Regions from separate parts of the Polycladomyces abyssicola genome, predicted to be linked through region 4. Evidence: predicted binding sites of a transcription regulator. Region 4 holds the regulator's gene; each other region holds the start of a gene.
The links. Region 4 encodes Rex, which represses fermentation and respiration genes when NADH is low (regulators of the CRP and FNR family bind a similar motif). Its sites were predicted from a motif close to TTGTGAAATATTTCACAA; they were not measured.
Positions count from the first base shown of each region.

Region 1: a site for Rex is predicted at 3,031-3,048, ahead of cydD (thiol reductant ABC exporter subunit CydD). Genes of this name have one in related genera too.
Region 2: a site for Rex is predicted at 2,135-2,152, ahead of KI215_RS12500 (ubiquinol oxidase subunit II). Genes of this name have one in related genera too.
Region 3: a site for Rex is predicted at 2,620-2,637, ahead of KI215_RS12585 (lactate permease LctP family transporter). Genes of this name have one in related genera too.

Region 1 is NZ_AP024601.1:2,497,121-2,501,821, reverse strand. Features, by position in the region: gene cydC (thiol reductant ABC exporter subunit CydC) at 1-918, opposite strand, end outside; gene cydD (thiol reductant ABC exporter subunit CydD) at 915-2,768, opposite strand; gene hpf (ribosome hibernation-promoting factor, HPF/YfiA family) at 3,340-3,888, shown strand; gene hcp (hydroxylamine reductase) at 4,123-4,701, shown strand, end outside.
Region 2 is NZ_AP024601.1:2,483,516-2,488,216, forward strand. Features, by position in the region: gene qoxB (cytochrome aa3 quinol oxidase subunit I) at 1-1,132, opposite strand, end outside; gene KI215_RS12500 (ubiquinol oxidase subunit II) at 1,170-2,063, opposite strand; gene KI215_RS12505 (aldo/keto reductase) at 2,597-3,634, opposite strand; gene adhP (alcohol dehydrogenase AdhP) at 3,686-4,696, opposite strand.
Region 3 is NZ_AP024601.1:2,502,880-2,507,580, forward strand. Features, by position in the region: gene KI215_RS12575 (cytochrome ubiquinol oxidase subunit I) at 1-1,317, shown strand, start outside; gene cydB (cytochrome d ubiquinol oxidase subunit II) at 1,364-2,377, shown strand; gene KI215_RS12585 (lactate permease LctP family transporter) at 2,750-4,387, shown strand; gene KI215_RS12590 (L-lactate dehydrogenase) at 4,441-4,701, shown strand, end outside.
Region 4 is NZ_AP024601.1:340,213-344,913, reverse strand. Features, by position in the region: gene groL (chaperonin GroEL) at 1-739, opposite strand, end outside; gene groES (co-chaperone GroES) at 801-1,085, opposite strand; gene tatC (twin-arginine translocase subunit TatC) at 1,426-2,193, opposite strand; gene KI215_RS01795 (redox-sensing transcriptional repressor Rex) at 2,233-2,901, opposite strand; gene KI215_RS01790 (molybdopterin-binding protein) at 3,019-4,020, opposite strand; gene KI215_RS01785 (5-formyltetrahydrofolate cyclo-ligase) at 4,067-4,663, opposite strand.

The DNA of each region.
Region 1 (4,701 bases), 1.0 Mb from region 4:
CGCTAACGCAGTCAGTACCAGCATGGCTAAGTAAACTCCGTCCATGCGTCCGCTTTGCACGTGCTCAATACCAAGCCACAACACAACCCACATAGTGAAATGACTGGAAATGAACAATAGCCCGTTGCCCAGGCCATCCACATGGGCCAGCCTTAATTGACGTCGGGTCCATATCCGTTGTTCCCTTTCCCATTCCTGCATCACTTTCGTTTCCAGGTTATAGGCCAACACATCAGCCATCCCCTGAATAGTGTCTACCAGCTTCGTTTGCATACGCGCCCGTGCTTGGACCGATTCCGCCCCTGCTCGCCGTGCCAGGAAATGTGTAAGCAAAGGAATACCTGCTGCGGCGGTAACAAGTCCCGCAAACAAAGCCAGAACCAAATCGCCGCCAAAGGGGGCCATTAGCACGAAGCCTAATCCCATCACGAGCAATGCCACCAACAGTGGCGCTATTGCCCGCAAATAAAAATTTTGCAGTGTATCAATGTCTCCAATTGCCGACGCCAGTACATCACCGCTGTACCGCCCTTGCCACATCATCGGTACCAACGGCTCAATGCGCCGGTACAGCCACACACGGATCTGCCGGAGGATGCGAAAGGTCAAGTCATGGGAGAAATATCGTTCAGTGTAACGGAACACGGCACGGGACAAGCCAAAAAAACGGACCCCTACAATGGGCATCCACAGCAACAAAATGGTGGCAGGGTGAAGAGCCGCTTTGGAAATCAGGTAACCGGAAGTTGCCATCAGCCCAATGTTTGCTCCTACAGTACAAAAACGAAGCAGGATGGACAGGGTAAAGCGCCAGGGAAATGGCCGTTGAAATTGAAACAAACGGACGATCACTCTCCAGAGCGACAACTGTACCTGTCTATTTTTCGGTGTCATTCTCTGTATCACCGGTCTGCTCATGCTTCTTCACCTCCTGCATACGCGGTGCGCAATCGCCGATACATTCCTTGAACAGCCATCAATTCCGATTGACTTCCTTGTTCAACAATCTTACCGTCTTCCATTACAATGATCCGATTCGCCCGATTCACTGTGCTCAGACGATGAGCAACCACAATCACCGTGCGCCCCGCAAGAAGCCGCGTGATCCCTTCCTGCATCGAAGATTCGGTTTCCGGGTCAAGGTGGGCGGTAGGTTCATCGAGCAGCACCAGCGGAGCGTCCTTGAGCAAAGCCCGTGCCACCGCTAATCTTTGGATCTGCCCCCCGCTTAAACCGTATCCGCCTTCACCCAAGGGAGTGTTGTACCCTTGGGGCAAAGAGACAATCCAATCATGTGCCTTTGCCGTACGCGCAGCCGAAATAACCTCCTCCATTGAAGCGTTGGGTCGAGCCAGGCGCAAATTATCCATAACGGTGCCGGCAAAGATATGCGTGTGTTGACGTAACACCGCCATTCGTCTTCGCCATTCGTCGATTGGCCAATCGCTTAACGCTTGACCATTGATAAGGATCTCCCCAGCCGTTGGGCGCAAAAAACCCTGCAATAGGTCGAGGAGTGTGCTTTTACCCGCTCCACTGGGCCCGACCAGCGCCAGTGTTTCACCTGGGCGAACAGTTAGATTGATATCATGTAATATAGGTGGCAATCCGGGATCATATGAAAAAGTGACATCGACGAAATCAATTGTGAACGGTTCATTCCGCGATCCATGATGAGTTGGTATCCACGGTTCCCTCTTTGCCCCTTGTTTGGGTTGCAAATCCCTGTGGATATCATTGTAAGATGCACAGGATACACGCATATCCTTTTGGATCTTCCAACCATCCTGAACCAGGCCGGGCGACTTGGCTTCGAGAATCTCGAATATTCTTCCGGCAGCCGTCACTCCGTTGAGACCTGCATGAAACTCGCTCCCCAGTGCCCGAAGGGGCTGAAAAAATTCAGGTGTCAACAACAGGATCAAAAAGGCCGTGAAAAAGGGCATACGATCAGCAACCAAGCGTAAGCCGAGTGTAACGGCGACAACTGCTGTACTCAGTGTGGCAAATAATTCCAGTAAAAAAGAAGACAAAAAAGCAACCCGAAGGGTACGCATCGTCGCCAGGCGATAGGCTTCACTGGCTCGGCCCATCCACTCCGCCCGAGCCTTGCTGCGTCCAAAAATCTTCAGCGTGGTCAAGCCCTCCAGGACATCGAGAAACCGTGCTGCGAGCAAGCTCAATTGTTGCCATTGACGTGAGCTGGCCGATTCCGCCGCCTTGCCGATCAAAATCATAAAGAATACGATCAACGGCGCAGCCACTGCAAGAATGAATGCCGTTAAACTGTCGCGTGTCAGCACGAAACCGAAAATGGCCAACGGCATCAACGCCGACAGTGCCATTTGCGGAAGATATCGGGATAAAAAGCTTTCCAATTGTTCAATCCCGGTCATCGCCGTGTTGACCAACTCGCCGCGTTGCTCTTGGGCTGACCAAACCGGTCCAAGACGCAGCAGATGTGCGATCAGCCGACGACGCAAATCCGTTTTCACACGCACGGCCAGATGCGCGGCGACCGCCTGATCCAGCCAAGTGAGAACACCGCGGGTGATGATGAGCCCGAATAAGATCCAGAGCCACGGACTTACCTGATGCAATGGAGCGTGTTCCAAAAACACAGCGTTGACCACGCGGGCCAGATAATAGGCCTGAAGGATCAACAGCACTCCGCTCGTCAACCCCACTCCCACGGTAACGGCCAGGAGCACGCGAACCATTGGTATTTGTCGTACAAGCTGCTTGATATGTATACGAATCTCCTTCAATTGTCGAAGCCCCTCCACCCGCGAATCAACTGCGGCAAAATTGATCATTGGCCACTATTGAACAGTTTTGCCGTTCACAATGGTCATATACCATTAGGATTTTTCATTGTGACTTCTAGCAATTTGGGTGCTATCTGTGCCATCGTTTGGAATCTTGATTCGCGGTAGACAACTTGTCATGAGACGAGTAGTTGCTCCTTACTAACCGCGGAGAGGACCATCATGGCATTCAATACGGTTTCATCAAGATGCATAAGCGAGTTTGTAAATCATTTCACGTGGTTTCCATTCGCCCATGCTTTAAACTTTTAAGATTAGTCAAGTGATAAAACGTTTACCGTAATACTGATTTTCTGTGAACACCCCCTTTTTTGTGAAATTTATCACATTAACTTTGTCTCATATGGCTTATGCTATTTACACAGACAAAATTTCAATTTCACTTCGGGAGTGTGAAACCTTTGGATAAATAGGCAAAAATAGCCATCATTACACCGTCTTTGAAGGGGTGTCATCTGGACATCAAGGTTCATGGAAACACGTTGATAAAGCGAAAAGGGGGGTTCGCTTCATGAATTATGTCATTCGTGGCAACAACTTCGACGTGACGGATGCTTTGCGGAGTTTTATCGAAAAAAAGATCAGCCGTCTGGAAAAGTATTTCGACCCCCCTCCTTCCGCCGATGCACACATTGCCCTCAGCGTGATTCACGATGATCACAAGGTAGAAGTGACGATTCCTTTTCCGGGCGTGCTGGTTCGCGCGGAGGAAAAAAGCGCGGACATGTATGCGTCCATTGATCTGGTCGTGGAAAAATTGGAACGGCAGATACGGAAGTATAAAACCAAGATCAACCGCAAACTCCGTCAGGAAGGAAGCCTCCGTTCGCAGCTTGTTGAAAACGGAAACACCGCTAACGCTTTGGTGGATGAGGAAGCCGAACCCAAAGTGGTGCGCACGAAGCGTTTTCAATTAAAACCGATGGACGTGGAAGAAGCCATCATCCAGATGGAACTGCTCGGACATCACTTCTTTGTGTTCTTCAACGCAGAGACTGATGAAGTGAACGTAGTATACCGCAGAAAAGACGGGCGTTACGGTTTGATCGAGCCCGAGTGAGGATATGCAAATACTTCTGAGAAACAAAAGGGTGAAGCCGGAAAACACCCTCTGCCCTCAAAAGCAGCGCTCTCCGACAAAGAATGACCTTGACAAGCTTGGGGGACCACGAACGATATCCATGGTATGGATAAAACAAATCAATAGATAAGAGTCATTTATGTGGCTGACACAGAGTTTCTGCAATAGCTTGGATGGATTCACGTGAGTTATGTGAGAAGGAGGAAGGGAAATATGTTTTGTCACCAATGTGAGCAGACACCAATGGGTGGATGTAAAATTATCGGAGTTTGTGGAAAAAACGAAGTGATCGCTAGTTTGCAAGATATTTTGGTTTTTGGGTTAAAAGGGATCGCTGCATATCGTACACATGCTTATCAGCTCGGATATACCGACCCGTTTGTAGATGCTACCACACATGAAGCACTTTACATGACACTGACCAATTCCAACTTTAATGAGCAAGAGCATTTTGAGATGGCGATGAAAGTTGGGCAAGCAGCGATCCGGGTTATGGAATTGCTAGATCGTGCTCATACAGAACGCTTTGGGATTCCACAGCCCGTTCGTGTTAGCCAAAATAAAATAGAAGGAAAAGCAATTTTGGTAACAGGGCATAATTTGCTTGCACTTGAAAAATTATTAGAGCAAACGATGGATAAAGGGATTAACATTTATACACATTCCGAAATGTTACCAGCACATGGTTATCCTCAACTGAAAAAGTATCCTCATTTAAAAGGGAACATCGGTAAATCATGGTTTGATCAAAGAAGGCTGTTTGAAAAATTCCCGGGCGCTATTTTAGCAACA
Region 2 (4,701 bases), 1.1 Mb from region 4:
GCATCGGCAATGTGAGTCGAATCCGACCTCGAAACATCGTAAACAGCCAGTTGAAAACTTTTACCCCTGTAGGGATGCCAACAGCCATGGAAGCAACCGCAAAGAAACTATTTACCCCCGGACCTGCACCCATCGTAAAGAAGTGGTGTACCCAGACAAAGTAGCTGATCACGCTGATCAACATGAGAGAGGCAACCATCGATTTGTAGCCGAAAATCCGTTTCCGGCTGAATGTGCTGACGACCTCAGAAAGAATGCCGTAAACAGGAAGAATCGCAATATACACTTCCGGGTGTCCCCAAACCCAAAAGAGGTTGACGTACATCATCGGATTTCCGCCATGAAGCATCGTAAAGAAATGGGTTCCGAAAATCCGGTCCATTCCCAAAAGCGCAAGTGCGACAGTCAAAGCGGGAAAGGCAAAGATAATGACAATACAAGATGCAAGAACAGACCAACAAAACAGCGGCATCTTCATGAGCGTCATGCCGGGCGCACGCATTTTAAGAATCGTAACGATAAAGTTGATCCCCGTTGCAATACTTCCAATCCCGGAAATTTGCAGAGACAGAACGTAATAATTGATTCCGGGACCAGGGCTATGTGACAACTCTGCGAGTGGCGGATAACTTACCCATCCTGCATCGGGGGAACCCCCGAGGATAAAGGAAAGGTTAAACAACAGAGCGCCAAAGAAAAACAACCAAAAACTTACTGCGTTCAAGAAAGGAAACGCTACGTCACGTGCTCCGATTTGCAGAGGAACCGCGATGTTCATCATGGCAAAAATCAAAGGCATCGCCACGAACAAAATCATGATGGTTCCGTGCGTAGAAAAGATTTCATTGTAATGTTGTGAATCCAAAAAGTTCATATTTGGAAAGGCAAGTTGGGTTCGCATGAGAAGAGCGTCTACGCCGCCTCGAAACAGCATCAGCAGAGCGCAAATCAGATACATGATCCCGATCTTTTTATGATCAACGGTGGTAATCCACTCGCGCCACAGCCATCCCCATTTCTTGAAGTACGTCAACGCAAATATGATGCCCAGCAGTGTCAAAACAGCGGCAACCGCTGACATCTGAATCAACGGGTCAGCATTCCGCAAATATTCCACAATCTGATTGATCATCCTGATTTCCCACCTTTCTCCTCTCTTCTACAAACAATTAATGGTGCTCATGGCTCTCATGCTCTCCATGATGCATGCGCCAGTACATTCCACCGTTTTTATCGACAATCTCTCTATACAGTGTTGCCGGATACGAGGAATAAAGCTGTTTGTCGGCAATGCTTGGCTTGACGAGCTGATTGTATTTTTCCTTCGTCAAAGGAGGTGCAGATGCTTTGACACTTTTCACCCACAACTCAAACTCAGCCTGCGGTTTGGCGACCACTTGAAAGTTCATGTGCGCAAATCCTTTTCCAGTAAAGTTGGCTCCTTTACCGTCGTATACTCCGGGACGGTCTGCCTGCAGCCACAGGTACATCTCCATTCCCGGCATGGTGTACATCTGTCCGCCCAACTGCGGTACCCAAAACGAGTTCATGGGTGCGTCTGCCGTCAACACGAATTGCACAGGTACTCCAGCAGGAATTTCAACGTAATTGACCGTCGCGATGTTCGATTCAGGATAGAAAAACATCCACTTCCAATCCAACGAAACCACTTGAATGGTCATTGGCTTTTGATTGGATGGCGGACGGGTCAGGGCAAATGTATCACGAACGGTAAATACTCCAAGAATGGCGACGATCAGTATGGGAATGCCCCACCAGATTACTTCCAGAATTTTGCTATCATCCCAATTTGGAGTGTAAGGTGCCTTGTTCCCGGGACGATCCCGGTAACGATACACCACATACACCATAATGGCCAGGACGGGAATCACAACTAGCATAGACAAAAGAAAGGTAATCATGATGTTCCAATTTTCAGTTCGCGCGACAGGACCGGCAGGATCGAGAAGGACAAATCGGTCACTGCATCCGGTCAACAGGAATAACAGAGCGAAGCTGAAAAGAACTTGTTTTAGCCGACTTGATATCCCCGTTTTCTTCACAGGTTTCACACTCCCATAGTCAGACTGAATTTTTGTCTGTGGAATGATGTAAGCGGTATCAGACGAAGTGAATGTGATGAATTTCACAAAAAGGCTGTCCACAGAATACCGGCGTTCGTTATCGTTTTGTCCTTAACCACTCATAAACCATATTTCATAGTGAAACTGAATTTTGTCTGTGTAAAAGAGTGTAAGCGTTATCGGGCTAAGCTATTGTGATGGATGTCACAAAAGAAAGAGGTGTTCACAGAATATCGACATTGCGGTTACAATTTTGTCACTTAACAGGGCGTGTCCGCATTGTTTTCCCAGCTTGCTCGCCCGCACCCTGCCCGGAAGCAGACCATGGCCTCTGAACCGGAAAGACAAAGTGCGCTTCATAGAGGAAATGACCCGTGATTCGATCCTCACGCTTTACCGGTTCATCGTTCGGTTGGGCTCAAGACTCGCTCATCCGGGAAAACCTCTCCCTATCACGGAATAAACAGACACGCCCGAACTCAAGAAGATATTTGCGTTTCCCGCTGCAGTGATTAACGGGCCGCCACGGGTGTCGGCTTGATTTTGCTGTTGGAGAACGGCTGTTTCAATTGCTCTTTCATGCCAGTTTCCCACAACTCTTCGATCATCTTCAGTTCCTCTTCTGTAAGCGGCGTTTTCTCCGTCGCCTCCGCAAATTCGCGCAAGTTCTCTTCACTGGTGATATTGGGCAAGACCGATTTGATCACAGGGCTAGCCAAAGAGAAGAGAATGGCTGCTTGACCGATGGTCCGGTCCGTTCCTTCGTACAGGAATTTCAACCGTCGAACCGCGTCCAGTCCGGTTTTCATCCACTCGATCGGTCGGTGGGAGCGGTGGTCTCGTTTATCGAAATGCTTGTCCGGATCATAGGTGCCGTCGAGGAGACCTGATGCATGCGGAACGCGGACAATCAAGGATTTGTTCAGCTTTTCGGCCTCCCGGATCAGATCACGGGCAGGATCTTGCTCCAGCAAGTTGTGAATGATTTGCGCCATGTCATACCGCTTGTCACGGAGCGTGGCCAATCCCTCGTCCCGCCAGCCAAGGTCCGGTCCCAAAGCGACACCGTAGGTGCGGATTTTTCCTTCTTCCTTCAAACGTTCCAGCGTTTCCAGCACTTCCTCACTCTGGATCGCTTCCATTCGTGCGTTATGCAATTGGTAGATGTCGATCACGTCGGTCTTCAATCGGCGTAGGCTCTCTTCGCAGGATTGACGGATCGAGGCGGCATCCCACCGCTGAGGCAATTCAGAGTGTCTGCCGTGTCGGTCGCCCCGTTTGGCATAGATATCGTAGCCGAATTTGGTGGCGATCACCACTTTGTCGCGAAGTCCTTCCAACGCTTCCGCCAAGAGGGTTTCTCCTTTGCCTTGGCCGTACACGTCCGCGGTGTCAAAAAACGTAATGCCGTAATCTTCATATGCCATGCGCAACAGGCGTTTTCCGAGCATATCGTCTTTGACACCCCACCATGGTGTGGCAACGGACCAAACGCCGAAACCAACTTCAGAGACGAGCGTATCAATGCCAGGCATTTTGCGGTATTTCATCTAAATAACCTCCTTCTCGTATCTTCACCGTCACACGGTGCGATGGGGTAATTAAAATTTGAAGACCAGTCGTGCTTTCGCTTGCGCTTTTTCTACTTCTTCAAAGGCTTCGTGCACTTGATGAAGGTGTCTGGTCTCATAGATGACTTTTGTCCGCCCCTCCGCATGCAATTGGAACGTTTCCTCCAGATCGGTGCGGGTACCTACGATGGACCCAATCACCTGGATACCGTTGAAAACGGTCTCAAAAATGGGAAGCTGCACGTAGTTGTCCGCTGGCAACGCAACAAGGACGAGGCGGCCGCCGCGGCGCAGAGAATGGAAAGCTTGCTCAAAGGCCTTGGGCGAGACAGCCACGCTGATGGCTGCATCGGCGCCACCCAGTTTCTTGATCTCTTCCACAGGGTCCTGGTACCGGGCGTTGACCACATAGTCCGCTCCCAGCTCCTTGGCCAGTTGCAACTTCTTATTGAAGAGATCGACAGCCACCACCGTCGCCCCTGTCACTTTGGCGTATTGTAGGGCCAGGTGGCCGAGCCCGCCGATGCCGAAGATGGCCACGAGGTCCGACGGTCTGGCACCGGACATCTTCACCGCCTTGTAGGTGGTCACCCCGGCGCAGGTCAAGGGCGCCGCATCCAGCGGGTTGATGCCGTTAGGCACCTTGACGATGTGTTTGGCGTAGCTGATGGTGTATTCGGCGTGGGTGCCGTCGATGGAGTAACCGGTGTTAAACTGGGACTGGCACAACGTCTCCCAGCCGGAGTTGCAATATTCACAATTTCCGCATGCGTAACCCAGCCAAGGGAGAGCCACCCGGTCCCCTTCCTTGATCCCCGTTACTCCTTTTCCCACCGCCTCCACGATACCGATCCCTTCATGTCCCGGGATAAAGGGCAATTTCGGTTTGACCGGCCACTCCCCTTTGGCCGCGTGAATATCAGTGTGGCACAATCCTGAGGCTTCGACTTTTACACGAACCTGTCCCACTCCGGGTTCCGGAATATTCACTTCCTCAATGCGAACCGGTTCCGCAAAGTCCCGTATAACCGCGGCCAGTATTTTTT
Region 3 (4,701 bases), 1.0 Mb from region 4:
CTCACCATCGGGTTGGCCGTTTTGATTGCCTTGATGGAGACGATTTATGTTCGAACAGGCGATGAAACGTATAAACGGATGGCGAAATTTTGGGGCAAAATGTTTCTTGTCAACTTCGCCCTGGGCGTAGCCACCGGAATCATGCAGGAATTCCAGTTTGGCATGAACTGGTCCGCCTATTCCCGCTTCGTCGGCGATGTATTCGGGCCGCCCTTGGCGATCGAAGCACTGGCTGCCTTCTTTCTCGAATCGACTTTCGTCGCGGTATGGCTGTTCGGATGGGACCGGTTGTCCAAACGTGTGCATCTGCTCGCAATTTGGCTTACAGCCGCCGGGGTGTCGATATCCGCACTTTGGATTTTGACAGCGAATGCCTTTATGCAGGAGCCAAGGGGCTATGTGATCCATAACGGCCGGGCGGAGATGAGCAATTTTTGGTCACTGCTTGGCAACCCTCAATTATGGGTGGAGTTTCCACATGTTTGGTTCGGTGCTATTTCTACAGGTGCTTTCTTTATCACTGGTGTCAGTGCTTGGTATTTACTGAAAAAGCGGCACCTGAAGGAGTTTACGCGTTCTTTTCAAATCGGTATCGTCGTGGCTTTGGTCTCCAGCGTACTGACAATCGTGCTGGGACATTCGCAGGCTCAACATTTAATGAAGGCACAACCCATGAAGATGGCGGCATCAGAAGCGCAATGGGACACCAGCTCGGAACATGCCCCTTGGTCCGTGTTCGCGCTCATCGATGAAGAACATCACCGTAACACGTTGAATGTGGAAATTCCTTATTTGCTGAGTATCCTTGCCTATAATCACACCTACGGTAAGGTCGAAGGGATCAATCAGCTGCAGAAACAGTATGAACGAACATATGGTCCGGGAAATTACATCCCGAGCGTATGGGTAACCTACTGGAGTTTTCGCGTGATGGTACTGGCCGGTGTATTGATGTTGCTATTGGCCCTTTACGGTGTATATCTGGTACTGAAAAATCGGTTGAGACAGCATCCCACCTTTTTGCGAGCGATGATTGGGGCGATATTCCTACCGCCCATCGCACACAGCACTGGATGGATTATGACGGAGATGGGCAGGCAGCCATGGGTGGTCATGGGCCTTCAAAAAACGATTGACGGTGTTTCCTCTACGGTCACCACACCCATGATATGGACGACGTTGCTCGGGTTTGGAATCCTGTATCTTGTTTTGGGGATTGTCGACGTGTATTTATTTGTTCGCATTATCCGTCAGGGGCCGGATTTCGAAAAGGACCCGTCAGAAATGGATGCCAAACTCCCCCATCCGGCAACTTAGAAACCGGCATATGTAAAAAAGATTATGGATAACGAGGTGAGGATCATTGATTCTTAACATCGTCTGGTTCATTCTGATTGCCATATTATTTACCGGATTTTTTGTATTGGAAGGGTTTGATTATGGCGTTGGCATATTAACCCCTTTTCTTGGACGGACGGATGAACAACGCCGACTGATTATTAACACGATTGGTCCGTTCTGGGATGCGAATGAAGTCTGGCTCATCACCGCAGCCGGAGCGATGTTCGCAGCTTTCCCACACTGGTACGCGACTTTATTCAGCGGGTTTTACATCGCGCTTTTCCTGCTATTGGTGGCGCTGATTGTACGTGCAGTGGCCTTTGAGTTTCGCAGTAAAATCAGTAATCCGCGATGGCGTTCCACTTGGGACTGGCTTCTGTTTGTGGGAAGTGTTCTGCCGCCCTTTCTATGGGGTGTAGCGATCGCCAACTTTATACGTGGTGTACCCATCGACTCCCACATGAACTATGTCGGTACTTTCTGGAGCCTCATTACGCCTTTCAGTATCATGGGTGGATTAAGTTTGCTGCTGCTTTCAACGTTAAGCGGTGCGCTGTACATCTCCCTTCGCACAGTAGGCGAGATGCAGGCAAGGGCGAGGGAAACCGCAAGGGGTATCGGGGCGCTTACCAGTCTGGTGATGTTCTTGTTTGCCGTCATATGTTTCTATAATACTGACCTGTTCAGCAAAACCGGTATCGACCCCGGTGGAGTACCTGTGCTGGCAGCCATGACGTTATTGTCTGTGCCCTTTTTCATATACGCCAAACGCGACGGATGGGCGTTTTTAATGACCAGCCTGACAATCGTATTCTCATCAATCACAGTTTTTCTCCATTTGTTTCCGCGCGTCATGATCAGCTCCCTCAATCCCGACTGGAGTCTCACGATCTACAACGCTGCATCGGGACCCTATTCGTTGCGCGTGATGACGATCATCACTGTCATTGTGTTACCGTTTGTTTTGGCGTATCAAGCTTGGACTTATTGGGTATTTCGACACCGTCTGCGTCCAGGTGGTCACCTGGATTATTGACAAGGGCCCCTGAAAAGGGCCTTTTTTGTGCGATCCGGGTCACCCCACATCAAGCCAAACTCCTGTGGGAAAGGTACCGAACGCCAATTGGGAAGTGCCAGTGTCTCATACACACAGATCTATTTGTTCAATATATCACATAATTATTGTTCCATCCCCCACATCACATATCGCAAAAATCCTTTAATTACAAGGATTAATAGCGTTAATCGGAATCGTTTATTATTCTCTATCATGCATTTACGTGAAATTATTCACAAATTATTCATCCCATTGATCTACGTCTGGGAGTATAATGAAGCTGAACAATCAATACTGTTTCGCAGTGAATGGATGAGCTCATCCCCTGATCTGCTTGAAGGGGTGTTCCCTATGGACATGTGGACACAAACTTATGATCCTCTTCACCAGTTATGGCTGTCAGCATTCGTATCTGCCATTCCGATACTCTTCTTTGTGATATCTTTAACAATCTTACGTCTGAAAGGATATATAGCCGCTTTCTATACAACGTTCATCGCCTTCGTGATTGCCATCTTCGTTTATCGCATGCCAATTTCTATGACACTGGGTGCAGTTGGTTTTGGTTTTGCCTATAGTTTATGGCCAATCGCCTGGATCGTGGTTACAGCTGTTTTACTGTATAAGATCACGGTAAAAACGGGCAATTTCGATGTGATTCGATCCAGTATCATCTCGATCTCCGACGATCAACGGTTGCAACTTTTGTTGATCGGATTTTCGTTTAACGCATTTCTGGAAGGCGCGGCGGGATTTGGGGTTCCGATTGCCATCTCTGCCGCATTGCTCGTCGAACTGGGCTTTCAACCATTGCAAGCAGCCTCGCTTTGCTTGATTGCCAATGCCGCATCTGGAGCTTTTGGGGCAATGGGGATTCCGGTCATTGTGGCCGGTCAAGTCTCCGGCATCGATAAACTCGTGTTGTCTAAAATTCTGGGGATCCAATTACCTATCATTTCTTTCTTTGTTCCGTTTTTGATGGTTTGGATTTTGGATGGATTTCGCGGTGTCAGAGAAGTATTTCCCGCACTGCTCGTTGTCGGAGGATCGTATGCAGCGGCACAATACTTGACCGTCACTTTTATCGGTCCCGAGTTGGCTAACATAACTTCCTCTCTAATCAGTATGGGTGCTTTAACACTGTTCTCGAAGTTCTGGAAACCAAAAAACATTTTCCATCTTGACAATGGTACACAAACTGTCCGCTCTAGGCGTGTGACAATGGGACAGATCATCAAGGCATGGTCCCCGTTTTACATCCTGACGGTCATGGTCAGCATCTGGAGCAGCAAAGCCTTTAAACATTTATTCGACCAAGGAGGGCCATTGGAATCTCTTGTCACCAAGATAAAAATTCCCGGACTGCATCAACATGTGTTGATTGCCCCGCCGATCGCCAAGGAGCTGACGCCATATGATGCGGTTTTCAAACTGGACTGGTTATCTTCGACAGGTACAGCGATCTTGCTCTCTGTGATCCTGACCCTCCTGTTGTTCCGAGTCAATATGCGAACAACAGTTCAATTGATCAAAGAAACATTGCTTGAACTGTGGAAACCCATTGTCACCATCGGTTTCGTACTCGCTTTTGCTTATATTGCCAACTACTCGGGCATTTCGTCCACCTTAGGCTTAGCTTTATCGAAAACCGGTAAGTTATTCCCATTCTTCTCACCTGTTCTGGGTTGGATCGGCGTATTCCTGACGGGATCGGTTGTCGCCAACAACGCTCTGTTTGCTCACCTGCAACTGGTGACGGCACAACAGATCGGGACATCACCGAGCTTGCTCGTCTCTGCCAATACCAGTGGGGGGGTGATGGGGAAATTGCTCAGTCCACAATCGGTAGCGATTGCTTCGGCAGCAGTGGGTGAAGCCGGCAAGGAATCCAGTTTGTTCCGCTCCACTTTGAAATATAGTTTGGCTTTACTATTCATCACCTGCATCTTTACCTATCTGCTGGCATATATATTCCGCTTTCTCCTGTGATCTATGGCAGGTACTAGCCAAATCTTATATTCAGAATAAAGGAGTTGTCCCATATGAAAGTGTCGAAAGTAACCAAAATCGCTTTAATTGGAACAGGTTTTGTTGGATCGAGCTATGCATATGCGGTATTGAACCAAGGTTTGGCTAACGAATTGGTGTTGATTGACATTAACAAGAAAAAAGCGGAAGGGGACGCGATGGATCTGAATCATGCCTTGCCATTTGGTTCACCGATGCGCATCTGGGCTGGAGATTATAGTGATTGTAGAGATGCGGACCTCGTGGTGATCACCGCCGGTGCCAACCAGCAGCCT
Region 4 (4,701 bases):
TGAGGAGCTGCTTGCCTTGTTGCACCACTTTTTCAAGCAGCGGCAGAATGTCTTGGATGTTGGAGATTTTCTTGTCGGTGATCAGGATGTACGGCTCTTCCAGCACGGCTTCCATCTTGTCCGTGTCCGTAATCATGTACGGGGAGATGTAGCCGCGGTCGAATTGCATCCCTTCCACCACTTCCAGCTCGGTGGTGAAGCCTTTGGATTCTTCGACCGTGATCACGCCGTCTTTGCCCACTTTTTCCATCGCTTCCGCGATCAGTTGGCCCACTTCATCGTCGTTCGCGGAGATCGCGGCCACTTGAGCGATAGATTCTTTACCTTCGATCGGTTTCGCGATCTTTTTGATTTCTTCCACGGCAGCGGCCACGGCTTTTTCGATCCCTTTGCGCAGGATCATCGGGTTGGCGCCGGCCGCCACGTTTTTCAGACCTTCACGAATGATGGCTTGAGCCAACACGGTAGCGGTGGTCGTACCGTCACCAGCCACATCGTTGGTTTTGGTCGCCACTTCTTTCACCAGTTGGGCGCCCATGTTTTCAAACGGATCTTCGAGTTCGATTTCTTTCGCGATGGTCACACCATCGTTGGTGATGAGCGGAGAACCGAATTTTTTCTCCAGTACCACGTTACGTCCTTTCGGACCCAAGGTTACTTTCACAGCGTTCGCCAGCGCGTCCACACCGCGCAACATCGCACGACGCGCATCTTCACTAAATTTGATTTCTTTCGCCATGATCGCTTCCCCCTCCTATATGTAGGGTGGTTTTATTTCAGTAAGATGTTGTCAAGCCGGTTTACTCTTCCACAATCGCCAGGATATCGTTTTCACGCAAGATGAGATATTCTTTATCTCCCACTTTTACTTCAGTTCCCGCGTATTTGGAGAAGATCACGCGGTCGCCTTCTTTCACTTCCAGCGCGATTTTTTCGCCGTTTTCATAACGACCGGTACCCACAGCGATAACTTTTCCTTCTTGCGGTTTCTCTTTCGCCGTTTCCGGCAACACGATACCGCTGGCCGTTTTTTCTTCTTTTTCGATCGCCTCAATTACCACGCGATCGCCCAAGGGTTTGATCATGGGAAACACCCTCCTTCACGAGCGCATTTTGTCGGGGTTTGTTAGCACTCAACCAAAATGAGTGCTAACACCAATTATAATGATATGCATATGATACCCATTTTGCAAGACCTCAATTGTAAAAAAATTGATTTTGAACGGGAGTGGAAAACCACTGTAAATATCCCGATTCCGGGCACAAAAAAAGCGGGTCGCCGGCGTGTACTTTCGCCACGCACCCGCTGAGGGCAGACCTGATCCAATGATGCAGACGAGAAGCGTGAAAAGTCCTTTCCCGCCTCCCCAGCATATCCTCGAGTGATCGGGTTAACGTAATCAATCGGTCGTTCCCCCATGATGGTTATGCCGTCGGCTCACTGTCATCGTTCTTTTCCATCTCCACTTCCGCCTCCCGTTGCATCCGCCGGTACACCCACATGCAGATGACCACACTGATCTCATACAGCACAATCATCGGTAAGGCGATCAAGATGTTGGTGACAATATCCGGCGGCGAAATCAAAGTGGAGAACACTACCAACGCCAAATAGGCAAACCGGCGGGCTTTCTGCAAAAATGCAGGCGTGATGATGGAGAGCCGCGTCAAAAACATAACCAAAATCGGCAGCTCAAACAAAAACGCGATCGGAAAGACGATGTTGAACATGAACCGGAAATAATCATACAGCCCGTATGTCTCCTGTGCCCCCAACTCTCGCGTCAAATTGGCCGAAAACCCGATCACATACGGAAAAATCACCTTATAGGCAAACAGCAAACCACCGAAAAACAATAGGATCGCCAGTGGAATGTAGCTGAGTGTCACTTGGCGTTCGCGCGGACGCAAACCAGGTTCGACAAATCTCCAAATGTGCCAGAGCGCAACGGGCAGCGTAAAGATCACCGCGATGAGAAAGGCCGATCCCATGTAGATGCGAAACGCCTCACCAGGTGAAAAGATATGAAACGAGATGTTGTCGGGAACATCCTTTTTCACCCACTCGATTATCGACCCGGCATATAGAAACCCCACAACCAAAAAGATGAAAAAGAATATCAATACCCATATGATCCGTTTGCGCAATTCGGCCAAGTGCTCCGTCAACGGCTGAGTCTGATCATCCATCATTGGTCAAACCTTCCCTCACTGATTTCATCCGTATTGTTTTCACAGGTGGTCTTCGGATGGGGTTTCGCGATCTTCTTCAGGCGGAAATTTTTTCAGGAAGTAGATCAGGGTCTGCAATTCTGTGGTCAAATCGATGTGGTGGATCCGTACACTGGGTGGCGCCGTCAACCGAGCAGGCGTAAAGTTCAAGATCCCCCGAATCCCCGCTGCTACCATGCGGTCCGTGACTTGCTGGGCGACATTGGCCGGCACCGTCAGGATCGCTACCTCGACATTGTGCAAATCCTTCACTTCCGCAAAACGATCGATCGAAAAAATGGGGATGCCGTCAATCTCCTTACCCACTTTGTTGGAATCGATATCAAATCCCGCTACGATCTTGGTATTGTGACTGCGGTAGAAATTGTAACGCAACAGCGCCGTGCCCAGATTACCGACACCGACCAGAACCACGTTGGTTACTTCGTCCTGCTTGAGGAAATCCCGCAAAAACTGAAGCAGATAATTGACGTTGTACCCGTATCCCTTCTTTCCCAACTCTCCCAAATACGAAAAATCACGTCGAATGGTTGCCGGGTCGATCTGCAAGGCTTCGCTCAGCTGGGCAGAAGACACACGTTGCTTCCCAATGGCGTGCAACTTCTCCAAATACCGGTAATACAAGGGTAACCGTTTCGCGGTTACTTGGGGAATCTTCTGATCAGCCATTTTCGCCTCCATACCCGAACGGTCCGCTGAGACCGTGTGTTCTCATTTGCCGATCGTGTCAAATTTCACAAAGTGTTGCTATCAACATCATACAACGGAGCCATTTCACCTGCAAGATTAACACGCATGTAAGCCACCGTGGCCCAATGTGATGATATCCTCCCGCGTAATTTTCTCACCCGCCAGGATACGAGGCAAAAAGACGTCAAACGAAGTGAACGGATCGTGCAACACGCATCCGGGAAGCCCCATCAGCGGAATCCCGCGGTAGTAAGCAATCAACAACATCGACCCGGGCAACATCGGGGTACCGTAACTGACAATATCAGCTCCCAGGTCCGCAATGGCACCCGGTGTACGGTCGTCCGGGTCGACCGACATACCGCCGGTGACGAGAATCAAGTCGGCCCCCTGATCGGCAAATGCGCGGATTTGTTGGGCGATCATCTCCTTGTCATCATCGGCAAATGTCTGCCCGATCACTTTGGAACCGTACTGTTCCACCTTTTCTCGTACGACCGGACCGAAGCCATCCTGAATCCGACCATGATACACCTCGCTTCCGGTCGTCACCACACCGACCCGGTGCGGACGGAAGGGCAACACCTCCAGCACGGGATGTTCCTGCCGACCGGCAATCGTCTCCACTTGCTTGATACGGCTTTCCGGCACCACCAATGGGATCACGCGGGCTGCGGCCACCTGTTGTCCCTTCCGGACAGGCGTGTGCGTTTTCAACGTGGATAGAACGACATGTTCCACACGGTTGATCGCTGTTAACGTCGGTACATCCACCCGAAGCAAACCGTCAATCCGTGATACGATATCTACTTTCCCCTCTTTCGGACGAGTCAGCTCCAACGCCTCATCCGAGCGCATCGCAGCGCGGGCAATCCGATGCGCCGCATCATCTTCGTGCAGTTCCCCTTCGGCCAGTTCCAATACGTATATATGCTCTTTACCGATATTCAGCAGTTTTTCGATATCCTCTTCACGAATGGTATGTCCCTTGCGAAACAACGGTCCTTTAAATTTACCGGGAACGACCGCCGTCAAATCATGCGCCAACACCATTCCAACCGCTTCTTGGGTTCGCACTTCTTTTAACTTGCTCTTCATCTTCCTTCCCCTCCTATCTATTTTAACGGTAGATCCGTCCGGGAAGTCACAGATCACTTACATCGGCACAATGCCAGACCCGCTCCGGCGTGATGACGACATGCATCCGTTGATCGTGTACTTCAGGGAAAACAGTTTCCACCATTTGAAACGGATAAGCCACACCAACCCGGATCATGCCAGCTCCCGCTCCTGAGAAAAACCGGTCATAATAGCCGCCCCCATAACCGAGGCGGTATCCCTTTTCATCAAATCCAACCCCCGGAACCACAGCCAAGTCCACTGCTGCGGGTATCACGCACCGGCCGGGTTCTTCGGGAGGTTCCAGGATCCCGTATGCTCCCTCGATCAACGGTGTATCAGGGTGGATCGCATACAATTCCATCGTTTTTGTTTTCGGGTCCGTCTTTGGCACCACCACGCGCTTGCCCGCTTGCCATGCGAACCGGATCGCATCCCATGTATCCACCTCGTTTCGAAAGGGGAGATAAAAAAAGACCGTACCGGCACGTCGAAACGATTCCAAATCCACCAATGTTTCCGTGACAGCACGCGACCAACGCCGCACTGTCTCAGCGTCCATCGTCTCCCGCAATCGGAGCAGTCGCGTTCGCAGCCGTTTTTTTTCTTCTTTTTGATCCACGGCGTTGCTTCCCCTTCCTTCAAACAGCATTTTTCCAT